Regions from separate parts of the Spartinivicinus poritis genome, predicted to be linked through region 1. Evidence: predicted binding sites of a transcription regulator. Region 1 holds the regulator's gene; the other holds the start of a gene.

The links. Region 1 encodes FliA, which starts transcription of late flagellar genes. Its sites were predicted from a motif close to CTAAAGTTNNNNNNNNNNCNGCCGATA; they were not measured.
Region 2: ORQ98_RS16300 (flagellin N-terminal helical domain-containing protein) is a predicted target of FliA. The motif match lies at 5,584-5,610, and genes of this name have one in related genera.

Annotation. Positions count from the first base shown of each region.
Region 1 covers NZ_JAPMOU010000005.1:97,420-104,916, reverse strand. The annotation lists gene ORQ98_RS06040 (protein-glutamate methylesterase/protein-glutamine glutaminase) at 1-665, opposite strand, end outside; gene ORQ98_RS06035 (chemotaxis protein CheA) at 708-3,065, opposite strand; gene ORQ98_RS06030 (protein phosphatase CheZ) at 3,078-3,866, opposite strand; gene cheY (chemotaxis response regulator CheY) at 3,876-4,256, opposite strand; gene ORQ98_RS06020 (RNA polymerase sigma factor FliA) at 4,350-5,087, opposite strand; gene ORQ98_RS06015 (MinD/ParA family protein) at 5,099-5,920, opposite strand; gene flhF (flagellar biosynthesis GTPase FlhF) at 6,112-7,440, opposite strand.
Region 2 covers NZ_JAPMOU010000021.1:70,726-78,222, reverse strand. The annotation lists gene fliD (flagellar filament capping protein FliD) at 1-229, opposite strand, end outside; gene ORQ98_RS16310 (flagellar protein FlaG) at 404-847, opposite strand; gene ORQ98_RS16305 (flagellin N-terminal helical domain-containing protein) at 942-2,996, opposite strand; gene ORQ98_RS16300 (flagellin N-terminal helical domain-containing protein) at 3,382-5,478, opposite strand; gene ORQ98_RS16295 (flagellin N-terminal helical domain-containing protein) at 6,038-7,497, opposite strand, start outside.

The DNA of each region.
Region 1 (7,497 bases):
ATAGGGGTAGGAAAATTACCCGGCAAGGCAGTTAACACTTTCTGTAAAGCAACTGGGCCTCCGGTGGAAGTACCAATAGCCACCAGCTTATGGCGCGCACTGCCACGACTATAAGTAACCACCTTACCTGCAACTGCTTCATTAGAAGCCAGGTCATGAATAATTTTTTTGGGTTTTGCCGCTGCTGGTGGTGCTGTGGTTTTGGGTGCAGCAGGAGCCGGAGCGGGCGAAGGTGCGGGTTCAGCAGCTCTGCTTTTACCTGGAATGTGACTGCGCGCTACAGCTTTTACGCGATCACAAAGGGTTTTTCTTAATTCTGCGCTATTTCTCGAAATATCTTCAAAGTTTTTCGGTAAATAATCTACAGCACCTGCTTCCAATGCATCTAGTGTCACTCGAGCGCCTTCATGGGTTAACGAAGAAAACATCAATACAGGGGTGGGATGAGTTTCCATGATTTTTACAAGCGCAGTAATACCATCCATGACCGGCATTTCGTAATCCATCGTAATGACATCAGGTTTTAGCTCCAGGTTTTTATCAACCGCTTCTCTGCCATTATCTGCAGTACCCACTACCTCGATTTGTGGGTCTGTTTTTAAAATTTCACTGACCCGGCGACGAAAAAAGCCTGAGTCATCAACAATTAGCACTCTAATGGCCACCCAGTCGCTCCTGTTTGTTAGCTAACAAAGTTAATACCATGTTTATGCATACTCTTTCAGTAAACTAGGAACATCCAAGATTAATGCAATTCGCCCATCGCCTGTAATGGTGGCACCGGCCATCCCAGGTGTGCCTTGCAAAGTCTGCCCCAAGGGTTTAATGACCACTTCTTCCTGTCCAATTAGTTGATCAACAACAAACCCCACTCGTTGAGTACCTACCGATACTACGACTACATGAGCTTCTGTCTTCGTTACATCACTGTCATCAAATCGTCTGCCATTAATTAGCCAACGTTTTAAGTGGAATAATGGCAATGCTTTTTCTCTAACAATGACCACTTCCTGTCCATCCACTACATTAGTTTTCGATAAATCCAGATGAAAAATTTCATTCACACTGACTAGAGGTAAAGCAAATGCTTGGTTTTCCAGCATTACCATTAAGGTTGGCATAATTGCCAATGTTAATGGCACTTTAATAATAAGCTTAGAGCCTTCTCCTTTTACTGAGTCAATATTAATGGTGCCATTTAATTGAGAGATTTTATTTTTTACGACATCCATGCCCACTCCACGGCCAGAAATATCCGTAATTTCAGTTTTAGTTGAAAAACCGGGGGCAAAAATTAAGTTATAACACTCATTATCCGATAGCCGATCAGCCGCATCCTGTTCATAAAGCCCACGAGAAACAGCTATTCCTCTTAATTTATCAGGATCCATCCCTGCACCGTCATCCGCAATGGATAGTAAAATATGATCACCTTCTTGCTGGGCAGACAATACCACGGTGCCTTTGCGTGATTTACCTGCTTTTTCTCGATCCTCTGGAGACTCAATACCATGATCAACTGCGTTTCTGACCAAGTGCACTAGAGGGTCTGCTAACGCTTCAACCAGGTTTTTGTCTAGGTCTGTTTCCTCACCTTCAAGCTCTAAATTAATTTCTTTTTTCAGACTTCTGGCCAAATCCCGCACTACCCGAGGAAACCGACCAAATACTTTCTTGATCGGTTGCATCCGGGTTTTCATCACTGACAACTGAAGATCACCCGTGACTACATCCAGGTTGGCAACAGCCTTTGATAACACTTCATCCCCACTTTTGTTACCCAACCTGACTAGTCGGTTCCTGACCAACACCAGCTCACCTACCATGTTCATGATGTCATCAAGTCGCGCAGTATCTACCCGAACGGTGGCTTCAGCAGCAGGCGCTTCTTTGGCTGGCGCTGGCTTACCGCCTCCACCCGCTGGTTGACGCGGTTCAGCTGCCGCTGGTGGTTTAGGTGGGCTGGCTGGAGGCGCTGCCGCAGGTGGTTCTCGTTTTACGGGTGCCGCAGTAGCAGCGGGGTTTGCAGGTGGGGGGGAGGCTGGAGCAGGCTTAGCAGGTGCTGCAGCAGCAGGGGTTTTCCCTTGTAGTTCATCTAGCAGACTTTCAAACTCAGCTTCCGTTATCAAGTCGCTTCCTGTTTTGGCTGCGGCAGCTGCTGGAGCTTCTGGTGGCGCAGGTGTCGTCGCAGCGGGCTGAGCCCCAGCTGGTTCAGCTGGAGTAGTCCCCTGACCACTTGGCGCACTGCCCCCATGCAATTCATCCAACAGCGCCTCAAACTCATCCTCAGTAATTTCATCACCACTGGGGGGGGCTGCAGCTGAAGTAGGCGCAGGTTCAGCAGGTTTTTCTGGCGCAGCCGGTGCTGGCGCTGAGGTGCCAACTGGGCCACTACCATGTAATTGATCCAGCAGTGCTTCAAATTCATCTTCAGTAATGTCATCGCTGCCAGCCGCTGCAGCAGCTGCCGCTTTATCAGGTTCTTTAGCCTCTGACGATTCGTCTGCAACCGCATCTAACAGCTTTTCAAACTCTGCATCAGTGATATCTTCCCCTGCTTCAGCCCCGGCATTAGCAGTAGGTTGCTGGGGAGTGGGGGCTGGCTCAGGTGCAGCAGGAGGTGGTTCCGGTGGCGCCGCTTCTGCGGCAGGTGGTGCTTCAGCAGGTGCTGCGCCTTCTGGTTGGGCAAGTACTGATAGGGCTTTTAATAGCTCAGGGTCAGCAGGTGAAGGCTCAACACGATCCCTAACTTGGCTGAACATTTCATTAATTGAGTCTAATGCTTGTAATACAACATCCATTAGCTCGGTCGTTACTGACCGCTGGCCATTGCGTAAAATATCAAAAACATTTTCAGCCACATGACAGCAATCAACAAGGCTATTTAATTGAAGAAACCCTGCTCCTCCTTTAACGGTGTGGAACCCCCGGAAAATAGCATTTAATAAATCCATATCATCGGGGCTATTTTCCAGATCAACGAGCTGTTCAGAAAGCAGCTCTAAGATTTCTCCGGCTTCGACTAAAAAATCCTGCAGGATGTCTTCATCAGCCTCGAAACTCATGAGACAGCTCCCCTAAAACCCCAAACTAGAAAGCAAATCATCAACATCATCTTGGCCTGACACTACATCGACTCGCTCCTCTGCTTTAATTTGTGGACCTTCAGCAGCAATGGAATCTTCTTCTGTTGCTGTTATTTCATGCTCAATGCCAGTAATTTTATCTACCTGACCCGCCATTCTGACCAGATCAACTAAACTGTCTTCTACCTGCTGAACAAGTTCAACAACTCTTTTAATAACCTGACCAGTTAAATCCTGATAATTTTGTGCAACTAAAATTTCAGTTAAATTGCTATGGACTTGATTAACTTGTTTTTCACTACGATCTAAAAACTCATCCATCTGTTTATAGAGTTTTCTAAATTCATCCGGATTCATTTGCCGCTTGCGAATCTTAGTCCATTCATCCCTTAAGCTATGGGCATCTGACTTGAGCTCATCAATAATGGGCATGCTGTTATCAACCAAGTCCATGGTTGTATTCGCTGCACTTTCTGTCATTTTTGTTACGTATTCTAAACGATCAGATGCATCCACCATGTCAGACATGGCTTCTTTATCATCACTCGCCAGCCCAGCCTCTACATGAAAATTTCGAATCGATTCATGTAGTGCCCGGGTAAGTCTGCCCACCTCTTTGTATAAGCTTTTATCCCTGACTTCGTTAATTTCCTGAATAACTTCTATGGCATCTTTTAAATTGCCTTTTTCCAGATGCTCCACCATTTTTTGAGCCTGTTCTTTCAGGCTCGTTTCAAATTCAGTGGGCGCATGGTCTTTTAATTTATCAAGCAGCGACATATATACCTCTTAACCACCTGCTTCAACACGCTCAAAAATCTTTTCGATTTTCTCCTTCAACACCGCAGCAGTAAAAGGTTTTACTACATAGCCATTCACACCTGCCTGAGCAGCTTCAATAATTTGATCGCGCTTGGCTTCAGCAGTTACCATTAAAACAGGAAGTGTATTTAGTTTTGGGTCCGCCCTTACAGCTTTGAGTAAGTCAATGCCTGTCATACCCGGCATATTCCAGTCGGTCACCAGAAAATCAAAGCCACCACTTTGCAACATAGGTAGTGCAGTTTGCCCGTCATCTGCTTCTGACGTATTCGTGAAACCTAAGTCACGTAACAAATTTTTTATAATCCGTCTCATCGTAGAGAAATCATCTACGATCAGAATTTTCATATTTTTGTCCAAAGCGACCTCCATCAAGCCACATTGATGTTTGTGCTGAACATCTAACTTACTAGTCTAGTAGGTCATTAAGAGGGTGCCAGTCTATTCAACTGCCCAGTCTTGCAGACGCGCTCGAAGCCGAGCAGCCGCTTGACTGTGAAGCTGACTTACGCGTGACTCACTCACCCCCAATACCATGCCAATTTCCTTGAGGTTAAGCTCTTCGTCATAATAGAGTGAGAGCAATAACTGCTCTCGTTCCGGTAGTGTGGCAATGGCTTTAGCCAGTGCTTTTTTAAATTGCTCAGTTTGGTGTTTGGTTGGCGGTGATGATTGTTGTTGATCCGCTAACCAAGTGTGCCGTCCATCATGGCTACTCAGTAATTCTTCAAAGCTAAATAACCGGCTTGAGGCTGTATCACTTAACAGCTGATGGTATTCAGTTAAGCTCAATCCTAATTCTTCTGCAATTTCTCCATCTTTGGCGTCGCGTCCAAGCCTGGCTTCAAGCCCACTGATTGCTTCGGTAATCCGCCGACTATTGCGATGTACCGAGCGCGGTACCCAATCCCCTTTGCGAATTTCATCAAGCATCGCGCCACGAATGCGAATACCTGCATAGGTTTCAAACGTAGCACCTTTACTCCCATCATACTTTTTAGCAGCCTCTAACAGGCCTATCATACCGGCTTGTAATAAATCATCTAATTGCACCTGAGAAGGCAACCGTGCAGCTAAATGATGGGCGATTCGTTTCACCAAACCGGCATATTGCTCAATTAATTGCTGGTTAAATTGCTGTCCCGACTTAGAATACAAACCTGCTTCATTCGACACCATAAAATTGCCTATTATCTTCCTACTTCACCAGCAACCAGGTTTTCAATAAAAAATTCTAAATGACCACGCGGTGATGATGGGAGAGGAAAAGCATCGACTTTTTGTGCCAGCGCTCGAATTGCCACAGCGGCTTTAGAACGGGGGTAAATATCAATAACGGCGCGTTGGCGCAAAACAGCTTTCCGTACAGCCTCATCCAGCGGAATAGCACCCAAATATTGCAGCGCCACTTCTAAAAATCGATCAGTTACATTGACGAGTTTGTTATATATATTATGGCCTTCCTGCTGAGATCTCACCATATTGGCCACAACTCGAAACCGCAATAACCCATAATCACGGTGTAATAATTTAATCAAAGCGTAAGCATCAGTAATTGAGGTAGGCTCATCAGTAACAACAATAATTAATTCTTGTGCAGCTCGAACAAAACTAATGACTGTATCAGAAATACCTGCTGCGGTATCAATGATAAGCATGTCCAGTTGGTTACTGAGTTCGCTGAACGCTGAAATCATTCCAGCATGTTCCTGGGAACTCAGCTCAGTCATTTTTTGGGCACCAGAAGAAGCAGGAATAATTCGAATACCACCAGGGCCTTGTAAAATAATATCTCTTAGATCACAGCGTCCCGCCAGTACATCCGCCATATTCCGAGTTGGAGATAACCCCAATAAAATATCGACATTGGCCAACCCCAAGTCAGCATCTAGCAACATTACCCGACGCCCTAGTTCCGCCAATGCTATGCTCAAATTTACTGCTACATTTGTTTTACCTACGCCCCCTTTTGCTCCGGTTACTGCGACTACTTGTACTGGATGTTTGATCATATGCGGATTAATCCTGGTTATATCCTTTTAATGAATGGCTCATGGCATCAGCCGCCTGAAGCTCATTCATTGTCACGATACTCATCAACTGTCGAGTACAGACAATAAGGAACACGCTGTATAGAGGTAACCGAGACTCCCCTTAGCGCCTTATTTATTATTCTCATCCCCTTTCATTGGGCACAGGGCTATTAACCAACATTGGCTTGCATAGGAGGTGTTACAGCTACAGGATTAGCCTGCATATAAGCTGACATTAGCTCACTTTCTGCTAACTCAGCATGTTGACTGAGGGCCACTGCACGACTAATCAATTGATAAGCCCGTGCCTGATGAATATCGTCCGGAATCCGCTGGCCATCAGTGACATAAGACACCGCAAGGTGTTTATCCATGAGCAGCTCAATTGCCTCCCCCAGCCTGGAAGCCTCATCCAGTTTAGTTAACACCCCCCCTACTAACCGAGTTTGACTATATGTGTTATAAGCCACTTGCAGCACTTGTTGCTGGCTGGTTGTTGATAAAACCAGCAAGCCTCGCACCATTGGCCGCACCTGATTTAATATAGATAATTGTAGCTGCAATTTGGGATCTTGGTGATTAAGCCCAGCTGTATCAATTAAGACCAACGACTTTTTCTGAAAGCTATCTAATACTGTTTGTAATTGCTGGCCGTCCTCCACCACTTTAACCGGCACATTTAATATTTTACCTAAAGTTTTAATTTGGTCAGTGGCACCAATTCGAAAGGTATCCATGGTGACTAATGCCAGCTTATCCGTACCATGCTTTAATGCATAACGGGTAGCGAGTTTACCTATCGTCGTGGTTTTTCCTGCGCCAGTAGGCCCGACACAAGCAAAAATCCCCCCTTGATCGGTAATATCTTTAGAGGTGACAGGTAGTTTTTTCACAATATTGGCTAATAAATTTCGCCAGGCATCAAGCCCCTGTTGCTGTAGAGGTAAATTCGCCAGTAATTGTTGACAATAGTGACCACTAAAACCTATCGCCTGCAATTTTTTCCAAAGCTGCGCCTTAGCCGGATTTTGCTTACAGTATTTTAACCAGCCTAACTGCCCTAATTGTTGTTCCAGTAATGCCCTCATGCCGCTGACTTCATTTTGCAGCGCACTAAATTGATGATCAGTGACATTCGGGTGTACAACAGATGTTGCTGTCATTGTAGAGTCAGTTTTACTCACTGACTTTAAACCAGGTGTTGACCTCAACTGTAAATTAACATCAGTGGTTGTAGCACTACCCTGCTGGGCACGATTAATCACTTGCTTCGCCTGGTTAATTGCTACCCGCAGCTGCTGTTTTTCCTCATTTAATAAAGGCTCTGGTGTCACAGGACCAGGGGGTCTGGTCGGCTGGGACAATTCTAAAGTTGCTAATACCTCAACCCCGCCAGCCACTTTTTGTTGGTTTAAAATCGTCGCATCAAGCCCTAGATCATTTTTCACCAGCCGCATGGCTTGTCGCATATCCGCTGCAAAATAACGTTTTATTGTCATGCCACTTAACCCCTGCGCACTCAATGGCCAAAACAATACAAGTGAAGTGTTTTGGCA
Region 2 (7,497 bases), on a different contig from region 1:
AAGCTTTAACAGCAAGCACATCGGCCATCGAGTCTAATGAACGCGAAGCTAAGCGTAAATCAACCAACGCACTTTGCACTCGTCCAAACTCTGATAGTTGAGTATTCAGGGTGTTTTCCCGGCTGGTCAAACGCTTATCAGCGGGCTCTTTTTCAACGGCAACCAGCTTATCAATCAAGTCACTGGTTAATACCCCTGATCCTATACCGATGGATGAAATACCTGCCATGGCTGCTACCTATTTAAACCCACGTTCTATCAGGAGGAACTTACTAAGCTTACTCATTAAAGCGGCAATTAGCGGCAAAACTTTACCCTTCTTATCAAGCCATTTGTAATAAGCCTATAAGCAAGCTACTTGCTGCAGACACTTTGCAGAATGCCTTTATCAGCTATGAATGCTTCAAGCTCGTATATTCAACAAGTGAATATCATCTTCAACATTCAAGCTTTGCGCCAACTTTAATGCCAACTCATCTGGTATTTGTCTGACTACCTCTTCTGATTTTCTATCGACTACCGTGATTACAGTTCTGCCCGAAGCAGAATCCATATCAAAACGAAGGTCTCGCTGCTGAGCCTGAACGAACTCATTCAGCTTGGTAACTGCCAGTTCAACTTGCTGCCGCTTTTGCTGTTGTGATGATTGCAACTCCTTTGCATCACCCGTATTGATATTAACAGCACGTTCAGCATGACTAGGGCTTACATCCTGCTTCACACTTGCAGCCTTCCTTGTTTCACTCACTTCCTTGGTACTCGCCGCCACCTGGGGGGGCAATGAACTAGGCTTGGTTGTTACAGCCTCCATTCTCAAGGTAGGCGATGTCAGATCAACCTCTTTCATATCTCACCTCATCACCTCTCAAACACCAAAGCCGACACCAGTTTCCCGGTGTCGGCCCACAGCTAAGTCGACCTCTATTACTGTAGCAACGTCACTACTGTAGTAGAGATAAAACCTGCTGCGGCCTGGCGTTAGCCTGCGCCAGTATCGAAATACCAGCCTGTTGTAATACCTGGGCTCGTGAGAGCTCAGCAGTTTCTGCCGCAAAGTCCGCATCCTTAATCCGCGAATTGGCAGCAGATAAATTTTCACTATTAATGGTTAAGTTACTGATGGCAGACTGGAATCGGTTTTGAATAGCCCCTAAGTCTGCTTGTTGTTTAGAGATTTGCTGGAGAGCATTGTCTACCGATTGTATAGCTTTGTTGGCTCCATCCACTGTCGTAATATCAACATCTTTGAGTAGCTGGCCATCCAGGCCACCGCCGAAAGTACCAACTTGAAAACCTGCACTGCCTATACTTCCAGTGTTACTGCTTAGCTCTATTTTGTCTCCTGAGAACAATGCCACAGAGCTAAAGTTGGTGGTATTAGCAGCCAAACTGTTAGCAAATCCAGTCTCAGCGCCTATGGTTGTCAAAGCACCTGTTTGGATATTTCGACCATCTTCCGCAATAAGCCTAAATCTATTTGACCCAAATGCTTCTGCTCTAACCCCAGTTTGCCCTGATGCATTATTAATGGCTGTCACAACAATATTTTGAACGTCACTAATTGTGTCATCGTCCACATAAGATATATTGATTGATACACCATTGATAACAACACTTCCCGATTTGTTTGCTGCGGGGTCTGTAATAGCATCACTCACTACTATTGTTTGATTAGCCTTTGCTGTTACGCCAGTTTGTTCACTAACTAAGTTAATAGCCGCCGCTTTAGCAATTGCACTTTCCGCTTTTTCATTGCCACCAACATCAACTGAGGCGGTATCATAAGAGTCAAGTGATGGTCCTACTGCCACACCATTTATGACCAAATCACCAGTAGCCAATGCTGCGTTAGTCACATTATCGCCAGCCACACCACTATTAACGCCACTATAAGTACCTACCTCAAAACCCGCGTTATCAATACTGCCTGTTGTTGTATCCAGAGAAATATCAGTACCATCACGAGAAATTAACGAATATGTCCCAATTGAGGTACCAGCAGCTGCTAGCCCAACAGCATTCGTTGCAATTGCTCCATCTGCCAAAACAATATTGCGACCATCAGCTGCCGTTAGGGTAATACCGGTTGTAGCGTTGCCATCAAAAGAAGCAACCACACCAGTCTGACCTGACTTTTCATTTATGGCATTAACAACACTTTGAAGGTTAGCTTGCGCAGACAAACTAGCGTCAGTGGCTACCTCTATGGACAGCCCATTAATCGAAATCCCACCATTTTTATCAGTCGATGTGTAAGTTGTCCCAGCAACAGTGGTACCATCAACTTTAGCAATCACACCGGTTTGATCTGAGACTCTATTGACTGCTGCAGCCTTTGCAATTGCACTTTCCGCTTGAGAACTTGTTGAAAAACCATCATCCACCCCTGACGACGCACCTACGGCAATGCCATTAATTACCAGGTCACCAGCTGCTAATGCGTTAGCCGCAACAATATTAGAGGAAATACCTGCTTCTATAGCGCTGCCTAAACTATCTGTGGTTGCTTTGGAGACACTCACCCCAATGGTATCCCCGAGATTGGCTCCCGTTTGGAAAATAGAGCCATCAAAGGTACCATCCAGTAGTTTTTTGCCGTTAAAGTTGGTTTTTTCCGCCACATTTTGAATTTCAGTGACCAACTGTTTGACCTCGGCATTTAAGGCTTCTCGGTCAATGCTGGTGTTACTGCCATTAGCTGATTGCAATGCCAGGTCACGAATCCGTTGTAAGTTCGAGCTGATAGACCCCAATGCCCCTTCCGCTGTTTGGGCTAAAGAAATTCCATCATTTGCATTACGTATGGCCACCGAGGTTCCTCGTATTTGTGCATCTAGTCGAGAAGAAATGGCTAAACCCGCAGCATCGTCTCTGGCACTGTTAATTCGTAAGCCTGATGACAGCCGCTGTAGCGCTTGGTCTTGAGCAGCTTGTGAGGTGTCCAAGTTACGACGTGCCATGATAGAAGCAATATTCGTATTAATGATCTGAGGCATGCTTGTTCTCCTTATTAACCTCTAACAATTCCAGGTCAGAGGGCCTACGCGATGTCTCAGCAGGTGACTGAAGTGTCGCGGCTAACCTTCCTGAGTTGGTTAGCGGCAATAAGGAAAAAATATTTTAGATGTTTTAGTAATTAAAAACATCATCAATATTAATTAACCTACATCATCAATTTTTATATTTACTTCTCAATGATTTACAGTGTTTTGGGTTCTACTCTATCTCCTCTTATTTACTTACATTTATTAATCATTAATTAAATAAGACTATTTTTATTAATTTTTTAAAACGGTTATTGATTAAACTAATTATTTTTTTCCTTGAGCTTAAAACCGGCCTTGAATATTCAAGGCCGGCTGTTATTTTATTATTTAGTTATTACTGTAGAAGTGATAACACCTGCTGTGGTCTTGCGTTGGCTTGAGCCAGCACTGAGATACCTGCTTGTTGTAGTACCTGCGCTCTTGATAGTTCAGCGGTTTCTGCCGCAAAGTCCGCATCTCGAATCCGAGAGTTAGCAGCTGACAGGTTTTCATTACTAATTGATAGGTTATTGATGGTTGATAAGAACCGGTTTTGGATTGCACCTAACTGGGCTTGTTGGGAAGATATTTGTTGTAAGGCATTTTCCACCGATACAATCGCTTCATTCGCCCCTTCAACTGATGATATGTCAATATCCTTCACTAATTGACCATCATCACCATTACCATAGGTACCAACCTCAAATCCTGACTTAGTAATTCCACCAGAAGCCGTATTAGATGTCAGCTCAATTTTACCCGCTGATAGTAAGTTAATTGACCCTAAGTGAGTTGTACCAGCACCAGCTATATTGGCTCCAAACCCTGCATCAGCAACGTTACCTGACCCAGTATCAAGTCTAATATTACGGCCATCGTCTGCAATTAAGCGAAAAGACTGACCAAACGCTTCAGCTCTGACGCCTGTTTGGCCCGACTTACTATTTACAGCTGTAATTACTGCAGCTTGAATATCACCAACTGTATCAGCTGCACCAAAAGAGACACTGATCAACACATCATTTATTTTTATGCTTTCAGTCCGATCATTACCCGCTGTAATAGCCTCACCAAATACTTGAGTAGCAGCTGTCTGAGCTATTACTCCAGTTTGAGAAGAAACTCTATTTATTGCGGCTGATTTAGCTATAGCACTACCATCCTTGTTAACAGTTGAAGCCGTGTCATCCACAACTAAGGAGGGACCTATAGCCACCCCATTAATCACAAGGTCACCAGTTACAAGCGCAGCTGTTGTTAACTCTCTACCTAGAAGTCCACTATTTACGCCACTAAAAGTACCAACCTGTAGGCCAGCATTATCTATGCCTCCATTACCGTTGGTAGCATTATTAGTATTAAGCTGAATATCACTACCATCTCTAGATATTAAGGTGAAAGTACCAGTGTAAGTATCTGTACCTGCGGCACCATCACTTAAACCTACTGCAGCCGCAATACCTGAGCCATTATCGTCATAGGCAATATTCCTACCATCATCAGCGATTAAAGTAATCCCTGTATTAGCATCTCCTGTATTGACACCCCTTACTCCTGTTTGTGCTGACACAGCGTTAATAGAAGCAATTGTTGCCTCTCTGTTAGTATCAGCATCAAGGTTGGTATCAGCTGAAACTTTTATTACAACTCCATTTATTTTTATAGATGCACCAGCAGCAACTGTTGCATTTGTAGCAGCAACGCCTGAGTATCCAACGACATTAGCATTAACTCGGGCAGTAACACCGGTTTGTTCAGAAGCTCGGTTAATTACTGCAGCCTTAGCTATTGAGCTCTGGTCTTGACTCACTGTAGAGAAGCTATCATCCGCTCCACTAGATGCACTGATAGCCACACCATTAATCACTAAGTCTCCTGCATTTAAAGCAGAGTTATTGGCAGGAGCTGTTCTAGTTGAGGAAACCCCATCAACTAATGAGCTCCCTAAACTATTTGTTGTTACTTTAGCAATGCTTACATCAATAGTGTCACCCAAGTTGGCCCCGGTTTGAAACAGGGTATTATCAAATGATCCATCAAGTAACTTGGTCCCATTAAAATTGGTTTTTTCCGCAACATTTTGTATTTCAGTAACCAATTGCTGCACTTCTTCGTTAAGTGCTACTCGGTCAACGTCGGTATTACTGCCATTGGCTGATTGCAGGGCCAACTCACGTATCCGCTGCAAGCTTGAAGTGATTGATGCTAAAGCACCTTCTGCGGTTTGAGCGAGTGAAATCCCATCGTTGGAGTTCCTAATGGCAACTGAGGTACCCCGAATTTGCGAATCAAAGCGTGTAGATATGGCTAATCCAGCGGCATCATCTTTTGCGCTATTAATTCGCAGACCTGAGGATAGTCGTTGAAGGGATAGGTCTGTTGCTGCTTGAGAAGAGTCTAAGTTCCGCTGGGCATTCAGCGAAGCAATATTGGTATTTATTATCTGGGGCATGCTTGATCTCCCGTTACATCACCAATCACTTGGTTATGGTCAGAGGGTCGGCGCGAGGTCCCAGCAGCTTGCTGAATGGATCGCGACTCACCTGTCTGATTGAGTTAACGGCGATCAATGTGATTTCTTTAACAAAAAATACAAAATTACTTCATATTTTTTGATAACTGAATGTCATATAGGGTTGATTGCTGGGTGTAGAGGGTTCTTCAGCTACATATGGATGGTTGTCGCATATGGAGGATTAGGAATACAGCTTCCCCCTTTGAGGCTGTTGCAAAAGGGTATTGGTGAATAAATATGAAGTAACAGGGTATTCTAAAACTGTTGTCAAAAACAGGGGCATTAGAACGATAGCACAATCCAACTTCCCCCTTTGTAAAAGGGGGATTGAGGGGGATTTTTATATACAAATAAGGCAAAGACGGTTTATAACCCTAGTCCATTTAAATCCCCCCTAGCCCCCCTTTATCAAAGGGGGGAACAGCTTTCGCGACAGCCTCCTTTATTAAAGGGGGAAACAGTTTTGCGAAATCCCCTTGGTTAGGAGGGTTTGTTTTTACTCTGCCGCTTGCAGTAACTCTAACACCTGCTGCGGTCTGGCATTGGCCTGGGCCAGTACGGAAATTCCCGCTTGTTGTAATACCAATGCCTTGGATAAATTAGCCGTTTCGGCCGCAAAGTCGGCATCACGAATCCGTGATAATGCGGTGGTTTGGGTTTCATTAAAAATAGATAAATTATCAATAGCCGATTGAAACCGATTTTGAAAAGCCCCTAATCGGGATTGCTGAAGGGCAATTTGGTCAAGGGCATTATCGATTGCAGTTATCGCGTCGTTCGCCCCTGTGCTGGTGGTTAAATCAATATCTTTCACTAACTGCCCTGATAATACATTACCGAAATTACCCACCCTAAAACCAGAATTAGCGATAGAACCGGTATTAGTGGTCAACGCAATTTTACCCGCAGACAACAATAAAACAGGAGCCGCTTGGGCATTATTAAAAAATAGTGTTGCAGCACCAAAACCTGCTTCGCCAATATTCGCCGATTCATTTTCCAAAATAATATTCCGGCCATCTTGTGCTACTAAACGAAATGAAGTACCAAAGGTTTCTGCTGTTACGCCTGTTGTGCCCTGGCTGTTATTAACGGCTGTAATCACATTATTCACAATCGTGCTGGCACTATCGGCAGCATTAAATGAAATATTGATAGTAACGCCATTTATTTGGATGGATTCATTACGGGTATTACCCGTTGTAATTGCACCACCATAAACAATGGTGGAAAGTGCTTGAGCCGTCACACCAGTTTGAGTGCTGACTGAATTAATTGCCGCTGCTTTAGCAATAGCGCTGCCTGCATTTGTACTTGACGATGCATTATCAGAACTGGCTAATGACTGCCCCACAGCGGTTCCATTAATCACTAAATCCCCCACATTTAAGGTACTGCTCACCAGCCGCTGGCTGACAGCACCACTATTACCACCACTAAACGTCCCTACATTAAGGCCAAAAATATTATTGCCGATTTCTGAACGGCCAAAATCAACGGTAAATTCCTTACCATTGGTTGATACCAAACTAAATGTCCCTACATAGGTAGTGGCGGCACCTGCCTGCCCTACTCCGACAGCCGCTGCCAACCCGGAAGCATTATCATCATATTGGATATTGCGACCATCACTGGCTTCCAATGTAATGCCGGTAGTGGTATTACCCGTATCAATGGCTTTGACTCCGGTCTGGCCACTCACATTATTAAGAGCCGTAACGACAGCCGCCCGGTTAACATCGGCTGATAGTGCAGTATTGGTTGCAACTGATATGGATACACCATTAATTTTAATGCCGCCGTTGACTGTCGCATTAGTTGCTGTCGCCCCGGTATAACCTACGCTATTGGCATTCACTGTCGCGCTGACATTCGTTTGGTTAGTGACTTTATTAATGGCAGCAGCCTTAGCAACCGCACTGGCATCTTTAGACACGCTGGACAGGTTATCATCTA